DNA from 2 places in the Ferrimonas lipolytica genome. Region 1 is predicted to be linked to the other one. Evidence: predicted binding sites of a transcription regulator. Region 1 holds the regulator's gene; the other holds the start of a gene.
The links. The regulator sigma-54, encoded in region 1, starts transcription at its own class of promoters, with help from an activator protein. The targets are predictions, from matches to a motif close to GTTGGCACGNNNNTNGNNT.
Positions count from the first base shown of each region.

Region 2: HER31_RS00490 (superinfection exclusion B family protein) is a predicted target of sigma-54. The motif match lies at 3,831-3,849, and genes of this name have one in related genera.

Region 1 is NZ_CP051180.1:3,030,450-3,037,936, reverse strand. Features, by position in the region: gene pmbA (metalloprotease PmbA) at 1-770, shown strand, start outside; gene HER31_RS13945 (hypothetical protein) at 770-1,267, shown strand; gene HER31_RS13940 (adenosine deaminase) at 1,288-2,289, opposite strand; gene HER31_RS13935 (DM13 domain-containing protein) at 2,519-3,001, shown strand; gene HER31_RS13930 (HPr family phosphocarrier protein) at 2,976-3,260, opposite strand; gene rapZ (RNase adapter RapZ) at 3,250-4,098, opposite strand; gene ptsN (PTS IIA-like nitrogen regulatory protein PtsN) at 4,095-4,541, opposite strand; gene hpf (ribosome hibernation promoting factor) at 4,541-4,828, opposite strand; gene HER31_RS13910 (RNA polymerase factor sigma-54) at 4,851-6,311, opposite strand; gene lptB (LPS export ABC transporter ATP-binding protein) at 6,352-7,083, opposite strand; gene lptA (lipopolysaccharide transport periplasmic protein LptA) at 7,080-7,487, opposite strand, start outside.
Region 2 is NZ_CP051180.1:105,538-113,024, reverse strand. Features, by position in the region: gene HER31_RS00525 (putative bifunctional diguanylate cyclase/phosphodiesterase) at 1-238, opposite strand, end outside; gene HER31_RS00520 (methyltransferase) at 495-1,526, shown strand; tRNA gene HER31_RS00515 (tRNA-Leu) at 1,593-1,679, shown strand; tRNA gene HER31_RS00510 (tRNA-Leu) at 1,712-1,798, shown strand; tRNA gene HER31_RS00505 (tRNA-Leu) at 1,822-1,908, shown strand; tRNA gene HER31_RS00500 (tRNA-Leu) at 1,914-2,000, shown strand; gene HER31_RS00495 (DUF342 domain-containing protein) at 2,121-3,770, shown strand; gene HER31_RS00490 (superinfection exclusion B family protein) at 3,884-4,495, shown strand; gene HER31_RS00485 (TetR/AcrR family transcriptional regulator) at 4,879-5,637, opposite strand; gene HER31_RS00480 (hypothetical protein) at 6,112-6,249, shown strand; gene trmB (tRNA (guanine(46)-N(7))-methyltransferase TrmB) at 6,512-7,183, opposite strand; gene HER31_RS00470 (ABC transporter permease) at 7,183-7,487, opposite strand, start outside.

The DNA of each region.
Region 1 (7,487 bases):
GTCAAGACGAACACGGCATGGAGCGTGACTACGATTACACCGTTGCTCGTGATTTCAACAACCTGCTTAGCCCAGAGCAAGTCGGCAAGCAGGCCGGAATCGACACAGCTTCACGCTTAGGCGCACAGAAAATCGATACCTGCCAGGTACCGGTGTTGTTCAGTGCAGCACAATCGGTTGGTCTGATTGGCCACCTAATTGGTGCCATTAGTGGCGCTAGCCTATATCGCAATGCTAGCTTTTTGAAAGACAGCCTTGGTGAGCAGTTGTTTCCTGACTGGTTCTCTATCAATGAAGATCCGCACCGCAAGGGGGCATTAGCCTCAGCCATGTTTGACGGTGAGGGGGTTGCTACTCGGCAGCGCAGTATCGTTACTGCTGGTGTACTCGATACCTACCTGCTTACGGCATACTCCGCTCGCCGCTTAGGAATCAATAATACCGGACATGCTGGCGGGATCTACAACTGGGATCTGAACCGTAATGGTGGCGATCTCAAAGCGATGCTGAAACAACTTGGTACTGGCTTATACGTTACCGAAATGATGGGCCAAGGCGTTAATGGCGTCACTGGTGATTACTCTCGTGGTGCGGCTGGTTTTTGGGTTGAGAATGGTGAGATTAAGTACCCAGTACATGAGATCACCATTGCCGGTAACTTGAAGCATATGTATCGCAATATGGTTGCGATGGGCAGTGATGTCGATTCGCGTCATTCTCTTGCGGCCGGACCTATACTATTAGAGTCGATGATGGTGGCGGGTAACTGATGCGTAAATGGGTGATGGTTAGTAGCGCACTGTTGATTAGCGGTTGTGAGCTGACCTCACCCAAGCCGAGCGCGACTCTGGCCCACTTTCAGGTGGAACAACATTCGTTTCATTTGGTGGTGGGGCAGCAGCAACAGTTCGGTGCTGATACGATCAAACTTAAGCATCAATATCAAAGCGATCTGGATGGTGATGGGCAAGCGGAGCGTATTGGTGTAATCACGCTCAATGGCGGCGGCAGTGGTACCTTTTACTACCTTGCCTTAAGTCGTTGGCATCAAGGGAGTTGGTTTCCTGCTGGCAATATGCTTCTCGGCGACCGTATTAAGTTAGATGGCGTTAAGTTGCCGCAATATGGCGATGTTGATGCCGGTAGCTTTTATCTTTCCTATTGGGTGCATGGCCCCGAGCAGGCTATGGCCGAAGCGCCGAAGTTCTACCTATCAAAGCAGTTCACCATGCGCGACGGCGAACTGCTTTACCTAGAAGCAAACTGAGTGTTTTTAGTTTGCGGGCATTAGCGCTGCGGTAACTGTTCCAGCAGTTCAGCTTTACGCTCTGGACTTGCGAAACTTGCTTCAATAGCATTGCGGCTTAACTGCAACCATTGGGCTGTGGATAGCCCTAAAGCGGCTTCAACCTGGCGATAGTTCTCCATCATATAACCACCAAAGTAGGCTGGGTCATCGGAGTTGATGGTGACTTTAAGGCCACGCTCTAGCAGTTGCTTGAGGTTGTGCTCGCTCATCTGTTCAAACACCTTCAAACGAACATTAGATGTTGGGCATACCGTCAATGGAATCTGCTCATTTACCAATAGTGCCACCAACTCTTCATCATCAACGCAGCGCACGCCATGATCGATTCGTTCGACACTCAGCTGTTGCAATGCTTCCCAGATATATTCTGCTGGGCCCTCTTCACCAGCGTGCGCGACCAGTCGATAGCCTTGCTGTTTGGCAGCGGCAAAGGCGCGTGCAAACTTTTGTGGTGGGTGGCCAACCTCAGAACTATCGAGGCCAATGCCGATGATGTGCTGTTTGAACGGCTCCGCTTGAGCCAGTGTGGCTAGGGCTTGCTCTTCGCTTAAGTGGCGGAGAAAACACAAAATGATGCCGTAGCTGATCTGCCACTGCTGTTGGGCATCATGTAACGCTCGTTTGATGCCATTAATAACAGTGGCAAAGGCGATGCCACGATCGGTGTGGGTTTGCGGATCAAAAAATATTTCTACGTGCTGGACGTTGTCTTGCTGGCAACGTTCTAGGTAGGCCCAGGTAAGATCGTAGAAGTCTTGCTCGGTTAAAAGTACCGAAGCGCCTTGGTAGTAGAGATCGAGAAACGACTGTAAGTCATTGAACTGGTAAGCGGCTCTAAGTTGATCTACAGAGTCAAAAGGTAGGGCAACGTTATTGCGCTGCGCCAATTCAAACATCAGCTCTGGTTCGAGTGTGCCTTCAATATGAAGGTGTAGTTCGACCTTGGGCAGGGATTGTAAAAAAGCGTGGTCAATCGTCATAAGGTCCTCACTCTGGCTGTGGTCGCATCAAATACCCATGGCATCGATACATTCAACAAATAATCTGGTTGTTGGGTGCGGTTCCTGCTCACCCTATGCTCAACCACTCGAGCGCATATCCTTTGCCTATTTGGTCAATTTTATTGCTACTGGATGGATAAATTTGAGAAACAGTATAACGTGATAAAGTCTAGTTCAATTAATGGTTTGCATTGCTAATGGAGAGGCTATGAAGGCGTTACGAACAATACTGACCCATGGGGTTGCTATGCTGGTTGGGATCGCGCTTGGAATCTATCTGTTACCACTGTTAACGGAGACGCCAGCGCCGTCGTCAGCAACAATGGCGTTGGTCCAAGCTGAAGCGCAATATGTGGCTCAGTTTGAGCGCGAGCGAACCGACAGTGATTTACTGCACTGGGGCGAAGGACAATTGCTGTTGGGCGAGGGTAGCATCGGCTTTCGTGGTGAATTGGCGCCGGGGCCAGATTACCGTCTCTATCTTTCCCCACGATTTGTTGAGACCGAGCATGAATTTTTAGCGCTGCAGGGAGAAATGGTCGCAATAGGCAGCATAAGCAGCTTTGATGGCTTTGCTTTGCCCGTACCCAACGGAGTTGAAGTTGGCAGCTATCAGGCGGCGATCGTCTGGTGTGAGAGCTTTCAGCAGTTTATTACCTCTGGGGTTATTCGTCCTCGTCAAAGCGACTAGCAAATAGCTCACATATCGCATCGAGTGCAGCTAAGGCATCGGGCCCGTAGCTGCACACTGTGATCTCTTTGCCTTGGCAACCTTGCAACATCAAGATCCCAAGGATGCTATTGGCGTTGGCTTGTTGTTGCTCAAGTTGTAGCTCGATTTGTGCATCGAAGGTTGTCGCGAGTTGGGTTAAGCGGGTCGCCGCACGAGCATGTAGCCCTAGTCGGTTAATAACCACTACTTGTCGACAAACTCTCTGCTCAATCGACATCAAGCTCTCGGTGACGAACTGAGATCCCATCGCGATGGAGCTTAAAGCGTTGAGTCAGTTGTTCGACGACATAAACACTGCGGTGCTTACCACCGGTACAACCTATGGCGATGGTAAGGTAGGCGCGATTATTACGCTCTAGCATCGGCAACCAGTTCAGAATAAAACGTTCGGTTGAATCGATAAATCGAGTCACACTGCTGTGCTGTAAGAAAAAATCGGCAACCGGTTTGTCTTTGCCGGTAAACGGTCTTAGCTCTGGTTCCCAGTGCGGGTTGGCAAGAAAGCGTACATCAAACATAAAGTCCGCTTGTTGTGGCATACCATGTTTAAAGCCAAAGGATTCAAACACCACCATCATTTCGTTTGGAGCTTCGCCGAGCAGCAAGGTTCGGACTTCGTTGGCGAGGTCGTAGACGGAGAGGTTATCGGTGTTGATAAGATGATCGGCGTCTTGGGCTAATGGTTGCAGTAAGCTTCGCTCTTGGCCAATAGCCTCTGCTAGCGGCGCGCCGTCGTTGGACAATGGGTGGCGACGGCGAGTCTCGCTGTAACGGCGCATTAGCGTATCGTCAGAGGCATCAAGGAAGTAGATCTGCGCATCGATACCGGCGGGGATCCGTTCTCGCAGCTTGGTTATCGCCAGTTCCTGATCCGGTAGGTTACGGATATCTAAACTAACCGCGACTAATTCCCGCTGATTTTCGAGGCTTTGCAGCAGTTGCAGTAGCAATGGCATCGGCAGATTATCAACGCAGTAGTAACCAAGATCTTCTAATACGTGCAAGGCAACGGTTTTACCGGCTCCAGAGCGCCCCGAAAGAATAACTAGCTTCATGCAGTGATCACTTGATACAGATGTTGATTATCAGAGGCTTTGCGCATCGCTCGGCAAAGCTCTTTTTGGCTCAATTTCTCTGCCACCGTGGCGAGCATTGATAAAAACTCTTGATGTTGTTGCTCCGGTACGAACAACGCAAATAACAAATCAACAGGCTTCTGATCGACGGCATCAAATTCGATGGGAGAGTCGCTTTTGAGTAACACCGCCAGCGGCCTATCTAATCGGTTCAGCCGACCGTGCGGAAGCGCGATGCCCTTTCCGATGCCCGTACTGCCCATTTTTTCCCGAGCCATAAGGCTCTCGAACAACTCGTGTTGGGGGAGTTCAGGGCACTGAGAGGCAGCCAATTCACTGATCATCTCAAGTGCCCGTTTTTTGCTTAACTCAGAGTCGACACATAGGGTGCGCTCGAGTGTCAGTAGTTCATTGATTTCCATTAGTGCCGGGAAATTTTCTCTTTGTGTTTGATTACCTGTCGATCGAGTTTATCGACCAACCCGTCAATTGCTGCGTACATATTGTCGTGCTCGTGGGTAGCAAACACTTCACCGCCGTTTAAGTGCAGCTTAGCTTCGGCAATCTGTTGTAATTTCTGCACTTCCAGTATTACATGAACGTTGTTGATGTGGTCGAAATGCCGCTCCAAACGTTCAAATTTTTCGTTAATGTAGTTGCGTAGTGCGTCTGTTATATCAACATGATGACCGGTTAAGTTGATCTGCATAGCTTACCTCCGTAGGTGCGCGTTACAGCATTTTGCGCTGGTTTGATGGTGGAATCGTTAAGGCTTCGCGATATTTAGCCACGGTGCGTCGGGCTACTTGGATGCCTTGTTCCGCCAGAATTTGAGCCATTTTACTGTCGCTAAGAGGTTTCTTTGGATTCTCTGCCGCCACGAGCTTTTTGATGAGCGCGCGGATAGCAGTAGAAGAGGCTTCGCCGCCGCTGTCAGTGCTCACATGGCTGGAGAAGAAGTACTTCAGTTCAAAGATCCCTCTTGGGGTATGTAGATATTTTTGAGTAGTCACTCGAGATATCGTCGATTCGTGCATCTCGACCACCTCGGCCACATCATTGAGCACCATTGGCTTCATGGCTTCTTCGCCGAACTCGAGGAACCCTTGCTGGAATTGCACGATGCAGTTGGTAACCTTCATCAGTGTTTCGTTACGGCTTTCAAGGCTTTTGATAAACCACTTAGCCTCCTGCAGATGTCCGCGAACGAACTGACCGTCACCGCTACCGCGGGCGCCGTTACCGATGGCGGCGTACTGTTGATTGATGCGAATCTTGGGCATGGCGTTAGGATTGAGCTCAACCACCCAGCGTCCCTGTTTTTTACTTACTGAAACATCAGGAATCACGTATTCACTTGGTGTTGCTGCGATTTGCCCGCCTGGTCTTGGGTTCAGTGACTGAATCAGATCCATGGTGTCCTTAAGCTCAGTTTCACTGAGCTTAGTACGCCTTATCAGGGTGCGAAAGTCTCTATTGGCCAACAGATCCATATGTTCATCAAGGAGATTGATAGCCTGATCTCGCCAAGGGGTGTCAGCGTTGTGCTGCAACAGTTGTACCTTGAGGCATTCAGATAGGTCGATGCTGACACAGCCGACCGGATCAAATTGTTGAATGCGTTTGCGGACCGCCTCGACTTCATCTAATTCAATGTCGTCCCGGCCGACAGCAGTTAGTACATCAGCCACGGGAATAGTGAGATAGCCGTATTCATCGATGGCATCGATAAGGGTCGTGGCGATGGCCTGGTCGGTATCGCTCATTGGGGTGAGACCCATTTGCCAAAGTAGATGGCTTTGCAGATCGTCACTGGTTTCGCCCTGATAGCTGTCATCGTCATCGCGTGGACCACTGGCCGCAGCGGCAGGGGCTGCGCTGTAAACGTCGTCCCAGGTGCTATCAAGGGGTAAATTATCGCCTAAGTCAGTTTGGCTTAGGGCTTCGCTGGTATCTAACGCGGCTTGCTCGGTCACCGAAGCACTTGGGCTGTCCTGACTTTCCGGAGATGCTTCTTGGTCTTGGTTATTGAAGTCGTCGTCGCTCTGCTCCAACAGCGGGTTAGAGTCGAGGGCTTCTTGGATCTCTTGTTGCAGATCTAACGTCGACAGTTGCAGCAGTCGGATAGCCTGCTGCAACTGAGGTGTCATCGTTAGCTGTTGTCCAAGTTTTAGCTGTAGCGAGGTTTTCATTTAATGCCCTAATCCTTGTACTGCCCGATGGAAGGGGGCACTAGAGTCTGAATTGATCACCCAAGTAAACAGAGCGTACTAATTGGTCTTCCAATACCGCTTCTGGTGCCCCTTGAGCAATCATTTCACCATGACTGACAATGTAGGCGTATTCACATACGTCCAAGGTTTCTCGGACGTTGTGATCGGTGATCAACACCCCGAGACCGCGTTGTTTCAAGTGTTGGATGATCTTCTTAATGTCGATAACCGAGATCGGGTCGACACCGGCAAAGGGTTCATCCAATAAAATAAATTGTGGATCTGCTGCTAGCGCTCGGGCTATTTCTACACGGCGACGTTCGCCACCAGATAGAGCCATCCCTAAACTGTCACGTATGTGAGTAATATTAAACTCTTCGAGCAGCTGTTCCAGTTTTTCTATACGTTGCTCTTTACTGAGCTCTTTTCTGATCTGCAGTACCGCCATCAAGTTGTCATGAACAGTGAGCTTGCGGAAGATCGACGACTCTTGCGGTAAATAACCAATGCCTTTGCGAGCACGACTGTGCATTGGCAGATAAGTGATCTCTTCACCATTGATATGAATGCTACCTTGGTCGTTTTGGACCAAGCCAACCACCATATAAAAGGTGGTGGTTTTACCTGCGCCGTTTGGACCTAATAAGCCTACGATTTGTCCCTTTTCAACTTTAAGGCCGACATTCTTAACCACTTGGCGACCGTTGTAGCTCTTGGCTAACTGCTGCGCTTCAAGAACCACTGGCTTCATGGTTTAGGCTCGCTTTTAGGTTGTTCTTGTAGTTCTGGCGCTGGCAATACTATCGGTTGGTTTTCCGTTGGAGTTGTTGTTTTCGGTGCTGGCATAAAAATGGTGGTGATCTGGCTCTCGTCGGAGCCTTCCGCACTGAGTTTCTGTTGCTCGGCGTTGTAGCTAATACGTGAGCCTTTGACAACGCTGCCTTCTTGACTCATCTGGGCTTCGCCAATGAGGATCAATTCGCGGTTACTTACGCTATAGCGAATCTCTAATGCGTTGGCTTCCGCCTTCATGCCATTTTCTTGTACTTGTTCGTACGTAGCTGGATTGCCAGTGGCAACAAAGATCTGTTCGGACTTGTCTTCAGTGGCAATGAGAGTCAGCTTGTCAGCTTCGATTCGCAATGTACCTTGGGT
Region 2 (7,487 bases), 1.2 Mb from region 1:
GACGGAAAAGGATCTCTCGATTCAGCTCGATCAGACGGTTGTGCTCCGCTCGAAGTCGGTGCTGATAATCGCGGTAGAGGCTATCGTGTTTTTGGCTAATCACCTCTTCAAGCTGTTGGTTAAAGCGGTTCATCGCCATTACGCCTATTACTACGCCTATTAGCATCAACATCGCGACAAACGACAGAATGAACTTCCAGCGCAGGCTAATTATGAATTGCTTAGGGGCGTTCGTCATTGCGAGTGACTCACAACAACGTACCAGCAGCTACAACCGCAACGCTTAAATAGATATTGCTGCGGCTGCCTATTGGGCAATGCCATTACGTCGATTAACATATTGCTGTACAAGGAATTGCTCCCAACGCACACCATCCTTGTCCATCCCATTATTGCGTCATATCCCAGTGATAAATATTCGTAAAAACAGAGTGTAGGCTAGGAACCCTAATTGAGCGTATAATTGCCACCAAACCAGCCGTTACAACGATATTATGAAGCTCTCCAATCCCAGCCGTTTAGTTGAAAAGAACCTTGAAGAATTTGACGGCAAGCACCTGCTAATACTCAATGCAGATGGCGACAACTTGTTGCCCCTGCTGGTCGAACGCTGTGCCTCAGTGACGGTTTTGGCTCAAGATCTCACCCACTACCAACTGCTGCTAAACAACAACGTTGGCGCCACCGTGCTTTTTGGCTGTCATCCCAATCAGTTACCTCGTAACAACTTCGATGCCGCTCTGATCCGCTTGCCAAAAGCCAAGGAGCAACTCGCCTTACTAACCGCATTGGCCAGCAGTGTCGTCAGCGCCGGTGAGAATCTGTTTTGGGTTGGAGAGAATAAAGGTGGGATCCGTACCGCCGCTAAGGTAGTCAAACCTTGGAGCCAATTTGCACTGAAGCTGGCTTCCGGTGCCCACTGCCAATTACTGCGTGGGGTTAACTTTGAACAGCAACCGTGGCAACCAGAGCGCTGGTGGCGGCACCATAATGTCGCAACTCCTGATGGTGACCTGTCACTGGCCTCACTACCAGGGGTGTTTGGTCACGGTAGTTTGGACCAAGGCACCGCCTTACTGTTAAAGAATTTACCACTGTTACCGCAGGGTCGAGTACTCGATTTTGGTTGTGGGGACGGCATCATCGGTACCTTTTTGGCCAAACGTAATCCAAAGATCGATCTACATATGGTCGACATCAATGCTATGGCAATTGAAGCAGCTAAAGTGTCATTGCAAGATCATCAGCTTATGGGTGACGTATACCCATCAAACGGCTTGGACCAAGTGGAAGGCAAGTTTGACCTTATCGTCTCTAACCCACCATTTCACAGTGGTCTGGATCAATCGTTCAATGTGGCTAAGAAGTTTATCCGCGATGCGGCAGCGATGTTGAATCCCGGTGGCCAGTTGATCATCGTCGCCAACCACCACTTGCCCTATGGGGACGATCTAAATCACGTTTTTGGTCGCGTAAATATCGTAGATCAGGACAGCAAGTTCAAAATCTATGCAGATGCGAGATAAAACAGCTTTCGTGGTTGACCGAATCGGCAATCTCTCTATAATGCGCCCCCGTACCAACGATGATTCGCAGATGTGGCGGAATTGGTAGACGCGCTAGCTTCAGGTGCTAGTGTTCGAAAGGACGTGGGAGTTCAAGTCTCCCCATCTGCACCAAATCATCGTAAGGTTGTATTGTTGTTAGTGCCGCAGATGTGGCGGAATTGGTAGACGCGCTAGCTTCAGGTGCTAGTGTTCGAAAGGACGTGGGAGTTCAAGTCTCCCCATCTGCACCAACAACACTCAATCAGGTCAATATGCTCAGGTGGCGGAATTGGTAGACGCGCTAGCTTCAGGTGCTAGTGTCCGTTAGGACGTGAGAGTTCAAGTCTCTCTCTGAGCACCACATTTGCAGATGTGGCGGAATTGGTAGACGCGCTAGCTTCAGGTGCTAGTGTTCGAAAGGACGTGGGAGTTCAAGTCTCCCCATCTGCACCAGATTTAAACCCCTTGGTTCTTATGAGCCAAGGGGTTTTCTGTTTCTGTGATTAATTCGCTTGAACTTCCCTACTAGAATGAAACATCATTACTCAAAGTGGTAATGGAAGTTCTAACCGGATGTTGAATACACAAGCGTTACTATGGGAACCGGCATCCCGTCAGGTCAGCATCAGTCTCGATCCCCAATTGCACCAACAACTCAACGTCGATGATATTGAAAAGCTACTCAAAAAAAGTCGCTTCCGAGAGTTCGAACCACACCATGACCTATGGGAAAAAACCTTAACTGAACTCAAGCTTGAAAACTGCGATGCACCGATCCCTCTGCGGGTAGCAACCCAAGTCGATGGCAGCTGGCAGCTTCAAGTTGAACCAGATCTGATGGCCCTCGTCGCCACTATCACCCTCCCCCGCGGTGGCAAGCCCGCCACATTGGAGCAATTGCTTCCGTTAATTAAGGCGCAAAAGGTACAACACGGCCTCAGCCGCAGAGCCATCAAAGGCTTGTTAGAGTGTAATAGCAGCGCCCAACCAGGTAGCAAACATCAAGCAACCATTGCCCAAGGCAAGCCACCTTCAAAAGGCAAAGATGGTTACCTAGAACGTTTGGTTGCACTTCCTAGTGAGCGCAAGCTCACGCCACAAAAAAAGGATGAGCAACGGGTTGATATGCGTAATCTAGGCAGCCCGAAGATGGTTGGTCGTGGTGACTTACTGATGCGTCGTCACCCGCCGCAACCAGGCAAGAATGGTTACGATCTTTACGGTACCGTGTTACCGGCCGAACGTGGTCAAGTCGCGGCCTTTATCGCCGGTGACGGCGCCGAAATCAGCCCTAATGACCCGCACCTGATTATTGCCGCTCGCACTGGCCTACCGATGGAAATTAATAACGGTATCGCAGTAGAAGAGCTGCTTTCCGTCAACGAAGTAACCGTACGCACCGGCAACCTTAATTTCATCGGTGCGATAGAAATCAAAGGTAATGTCGAGGAAGGCATGCTGGTCGAAGCCACTGGTAGCATACACATTGGCGGCTCGGTAGAGGGAGCCATCATTAAAGCTGGTGGTGACATCTTAGTAAATCAAGGTGTCATTGGTCGTCAACGCGAGGACGGTACGCTAGCAGCGCAGCTACAGGCCGGCGGTAATATTCAGGCACAGTACGCTCAATACACCGACATCAATGCAATTGGTGACATAAGTGTTGAACTTCACTGTCAGCATTGCCTATTGCAGTCGGAGCAGAATATCTTTATCGGCGACCCACAGCGAGGTCAAGGCGGTTTGATTGGCGGCAAAGCCACCGCAAGACGACAACTCTACTGCGTTGAACTTGGTGCCAAAGCTGGCGCCGAAACTCGGGTGACCATTGGTCGTGACTACCACGATCTTAAACGCCAGATAGAACAACTACACCACGTCCCTTCAGAGATATCCAAAGAGATCATTACCCTGCAGCTGCACAAGAAAAAGCTACTCACCGAGGGTACTGGGCAAGCGGAAATTACTGCCATCGATTCGCTGGTCGCCGATCACCAATCTCAACTCAACGAAAACCAACAACAACTGGAACAGCTGGAAACCACGTTGGCGGATTTCTACCAGCACGTAAATGTACAGGTACTGAAAAAACTGCACCCACGGGTTGCCTTTGAGATAGGCAAAGAGCGCTTTACCTCAATCGAAGAAGCTGGGCCAAGCAAGGTGGCTGTTGACCAAGGTACCTTGATCATTGAATCATTCGCAGTACCGAAATGGCGCTAACCTATTGTACCAAGCTGGCAAAACTGTTGCTCTCATTGCCTGCCCCCATAAACTCCAAATATTGGCATTGAGATTGCTTATTTTTTGACAGTGCCAATATTGTGACGAATAAAATGAATAACTTTTGGGAATACCTCAGCCGTATTGATTGGGGCAGCATAAGTAGTCGGTTGGCGATGTGGTTGCTCACCGCTAGTTTGGCGTTACTGACCTTGCCAATTCCAACACTGCAATCGCTCTACCTCCAACAGTGGGTACAACAGCACGGTTTCGGCATTGGTCTAACCGTGGTGCTGTCTGCTTGCTTTCTCGGAGCCCAGTGGTTGCAGTGGGTACTATATAAAGCAACCTATAAGCGTCGTCAGCTAGAACAAACTCAGTTGATGGAACAAAAAATCTCACTGCTTGATGGACAGGAGCGGGCGATTCTGCGGGAATTTTTCTTGCAAGGGACCAGTGTAATTAAGATGCCATGCAAACATCCTGCGGTAAGTGAACTACTCAGAGTGGGGATCCTAGAGCAAGCTGAAGATATTCAGCACTATGCAATCGAAGGTCCGGTTGGATTACTGCGGTTAAACCCCGATGCGAAAAAGCGCTTAAACCGCCAAGCCTTGCGCCTTCCGGAAGCCAATATGAGCGACGAACAACGTAAACAGTTGCAGGCGGCCAGACCAGAATTTATCAGCACACTTAATAACAGCAACCGTCGTCACGCAGCTTAACTCAAACTGGGCAACGGCTCAGCGTTGCACCGACACTACTGTCATCGCAAATGATTAGGCTGTGTCGTAGTTAGCTGTTGAAGTTTATCTTAAGCCTTCGGCTTCACCGATTTCGGTGCTTTTGCGGGGAGGATGTTGCGGTGGCGACGGCACATTCTTGTATGCATTAGGGGGGGAAGCTTCGCCCCCTTTGGAATCCCCCTTGCCTTACGGCAGAAGGTCAACGGCGGTAGTGCTTAACCCCTTGTATCGGCGCTCGCCTAGCTGGTGCTTTAACTGTATTAGAAACAACAACGCTTAATTGGTACACAGCCAATGATTAGCCCCAGAGGCTAGAATCAAAAAAGGCTGCAATCGCAGCCTTTTTCATATCATCCAATCAATTACAGTGCGTTTACTAGCTCACGTTCCCGCTCGCACTCCGCCAATTGGTGTTCAACTTCAGCCATTACTCTCTCATAAGAGTCTGCTCGTAATGGCGCATTCCAATTCAGTGAGTTGATGTAGATAGCGCACGCATCAAAAATCTGACGGCTATCAAGCGGCTTAACCGCATTACTCATTAACTCGTTACCGAGGATCCCACAAGCTCCGCGCTCAACATAGGTCAACATGCTGTGCACCAAAGAAACCTGTTCATCCGTAGCAGAAAGTTCACCTTGAATACGAGCGCCCTCAACCACACGAAGAATCGCGTGATAGAACTGATCTAAGTACATTTTCAGTTCCTGAACTCGGTATTCAGTAGCTCGGTCAAGTACTTTGGGAGCACCACCTAAACCATTAATACCGATAGTCCAGCTGCTACGTTGGCTAGCGAGCACCGACAGAAGATGCATCGCTACCCAGCGCTCAGCGAAGCTGAGATCGCAGCTCATCAAATGTGGCTGACGTTCAACAAGATGCTCAATATGATGCGCAAAAATAGCGATCAAAAGGTCTTCTTTACTAGAGAAGTGTTTATACAAGGTACCGGCACTACACCCTGCTAATGGGGCCAATTCTGAGAAGCGAAATGACACCAACCCCTGCTCTTTCAACAGTTTTTCAGCCAAACGAACTAGTACCTGATCTCGTTGACGAAACCGCGCTTGATTAGGCGAGCCCCAGCTCATTGAAGAGTTGGTTTCCATGGTTGTCATTTTAAACTCCTAGAACGTTACTTCTTGATTAGCGCACACTGTAGTCAGCATTCTGGGTAACAACTGTGCTTTATGCCTAACTTTTAAAACGAAAGGGACAAAATGTCATATAAAGTGCCCTAACTTCATCCAAAAATCGCCCCAAACATGTTCTTTAGAGAACAAAGACGCCAATTCAAACCTATAATGATAACGTAATGTCACATTATATACCTAAAGAGCAAAAGTGAGACAATGTGACCAACCAGAAACACCGTATCCAAACCGCGCATTCAACAAGGAAGTTGGGATTTTGCACCGCACCTTGCACTGCACTTCCTGATTAACAATTTGATTAACAACAAATTTAATAATGCGCCGAGTTCTCTGCTGTGACGCCACAGTCGCAACTTTAAGCTATAAATACTCAAATTGGTCGATATTCACTCAATTCAATGCTATTTAAAGAAAAGGTTTAGCTGTTAGACAGGCAAGATGATGGAACAGAACAATCAGCAAGAACAATCGACGGAGTCGGTACAGGAAAGCAACAATTCATGGCGCGACGGCGCAGTGGGTCACCAATTGGTTGATCTACTCGAGCAAAGCCGCGAACTGCCTGAACAAGAGTAACAAGCACACAGAGCCCAGAATTGCAGTTCTGGGCTGGTTTTCAAACTGGTTGTGGCTTAACGGATGGCCCAGACCAACAACGCTTGGCTCGACAATACTATGGTTGCCCCCGCGCAAACCATTAACCATTTCAGCTGACTTCTCGACATAATCGCAATCTCTGATGATCTTAATAGCGAGATACAAGCCAATATCATGCCAACAACAAAGCTATTGATATATAAGAACTTTTTGTTAAATTGGATATATTGAACGGCCAAAGCTACTGCTTTATGGTTAAATCCGCCACAAGTCGATACAACGGTTGTCCAGATTGCCCATACTTACGCTCAAATGGCGTCAATGGCTGATCGTTCGGCATTGGGGTAAATTCACCATCATGCCCGGCCAGTTGTAGCGCCCGCTGAAATTCACTCAAGTAGATTTGCCAATTCGAGCGTAGCTCCAGTTGCCCGCCCAATGCCAATAATGACGGAAACAGCGGTCCGCCGTGCCAGCGTCGCTGCAGATGGGACGACTTTGGCCATGGGTTAGGGTACAACAGGTAATGATGACTTGGCTGCCAGTTGTCCTCGGCCATCATGCGCCATAGATCATTGAGATTGGCACGGACTACCCGATAGTTATCTACACCACTATGGTAATGCTCATGTTTATCCACCCGCGCAGCAGACTTGTCCATTCCTAACACAATCGCGTCAGGGTGACGCTTCGCCAAGTTAGCGGTGGATTCACCGACCCCACAACAAGAGTCCAACACCAAAGGGCGTCCATCTTGTTCTTTCCACTGCTTTAGTTGCTCAAACAGCTCGATGCTGTGAGCAGCATACGGGGCGCGAAATTGATGCTGTAGGTGCCGCTGTACCGTTGCATCGAGGTTTTCATGTAGCCCTTGTTGATTAGACTCAATCGCCCGAGAATTGCCGTTATTCATTAGCTACGTAGCCCTATGCCTTTGTCGATCAAGCGGTAAGCAACCGCAGTTAACACCACAATAAATGTCGCCATTAGACCCAATGACATGGCAACGCTGACATCGCTGACACCTAAAAAGCCATAGCGGAAGGCGTTGATGGTGTATACCACTGGATTCAGTTGCGATACCCCCTGCCAAAAGTCTGGTAGCAGCGAGATTGAATAGAACACACCACCAAGGTAAGTCAACGGCGTTAATACGAACGTTGGGATAATGCTAATGTCGTCAAAGCTTCGAGCAAAGATCGCATTGATCAGGCCGC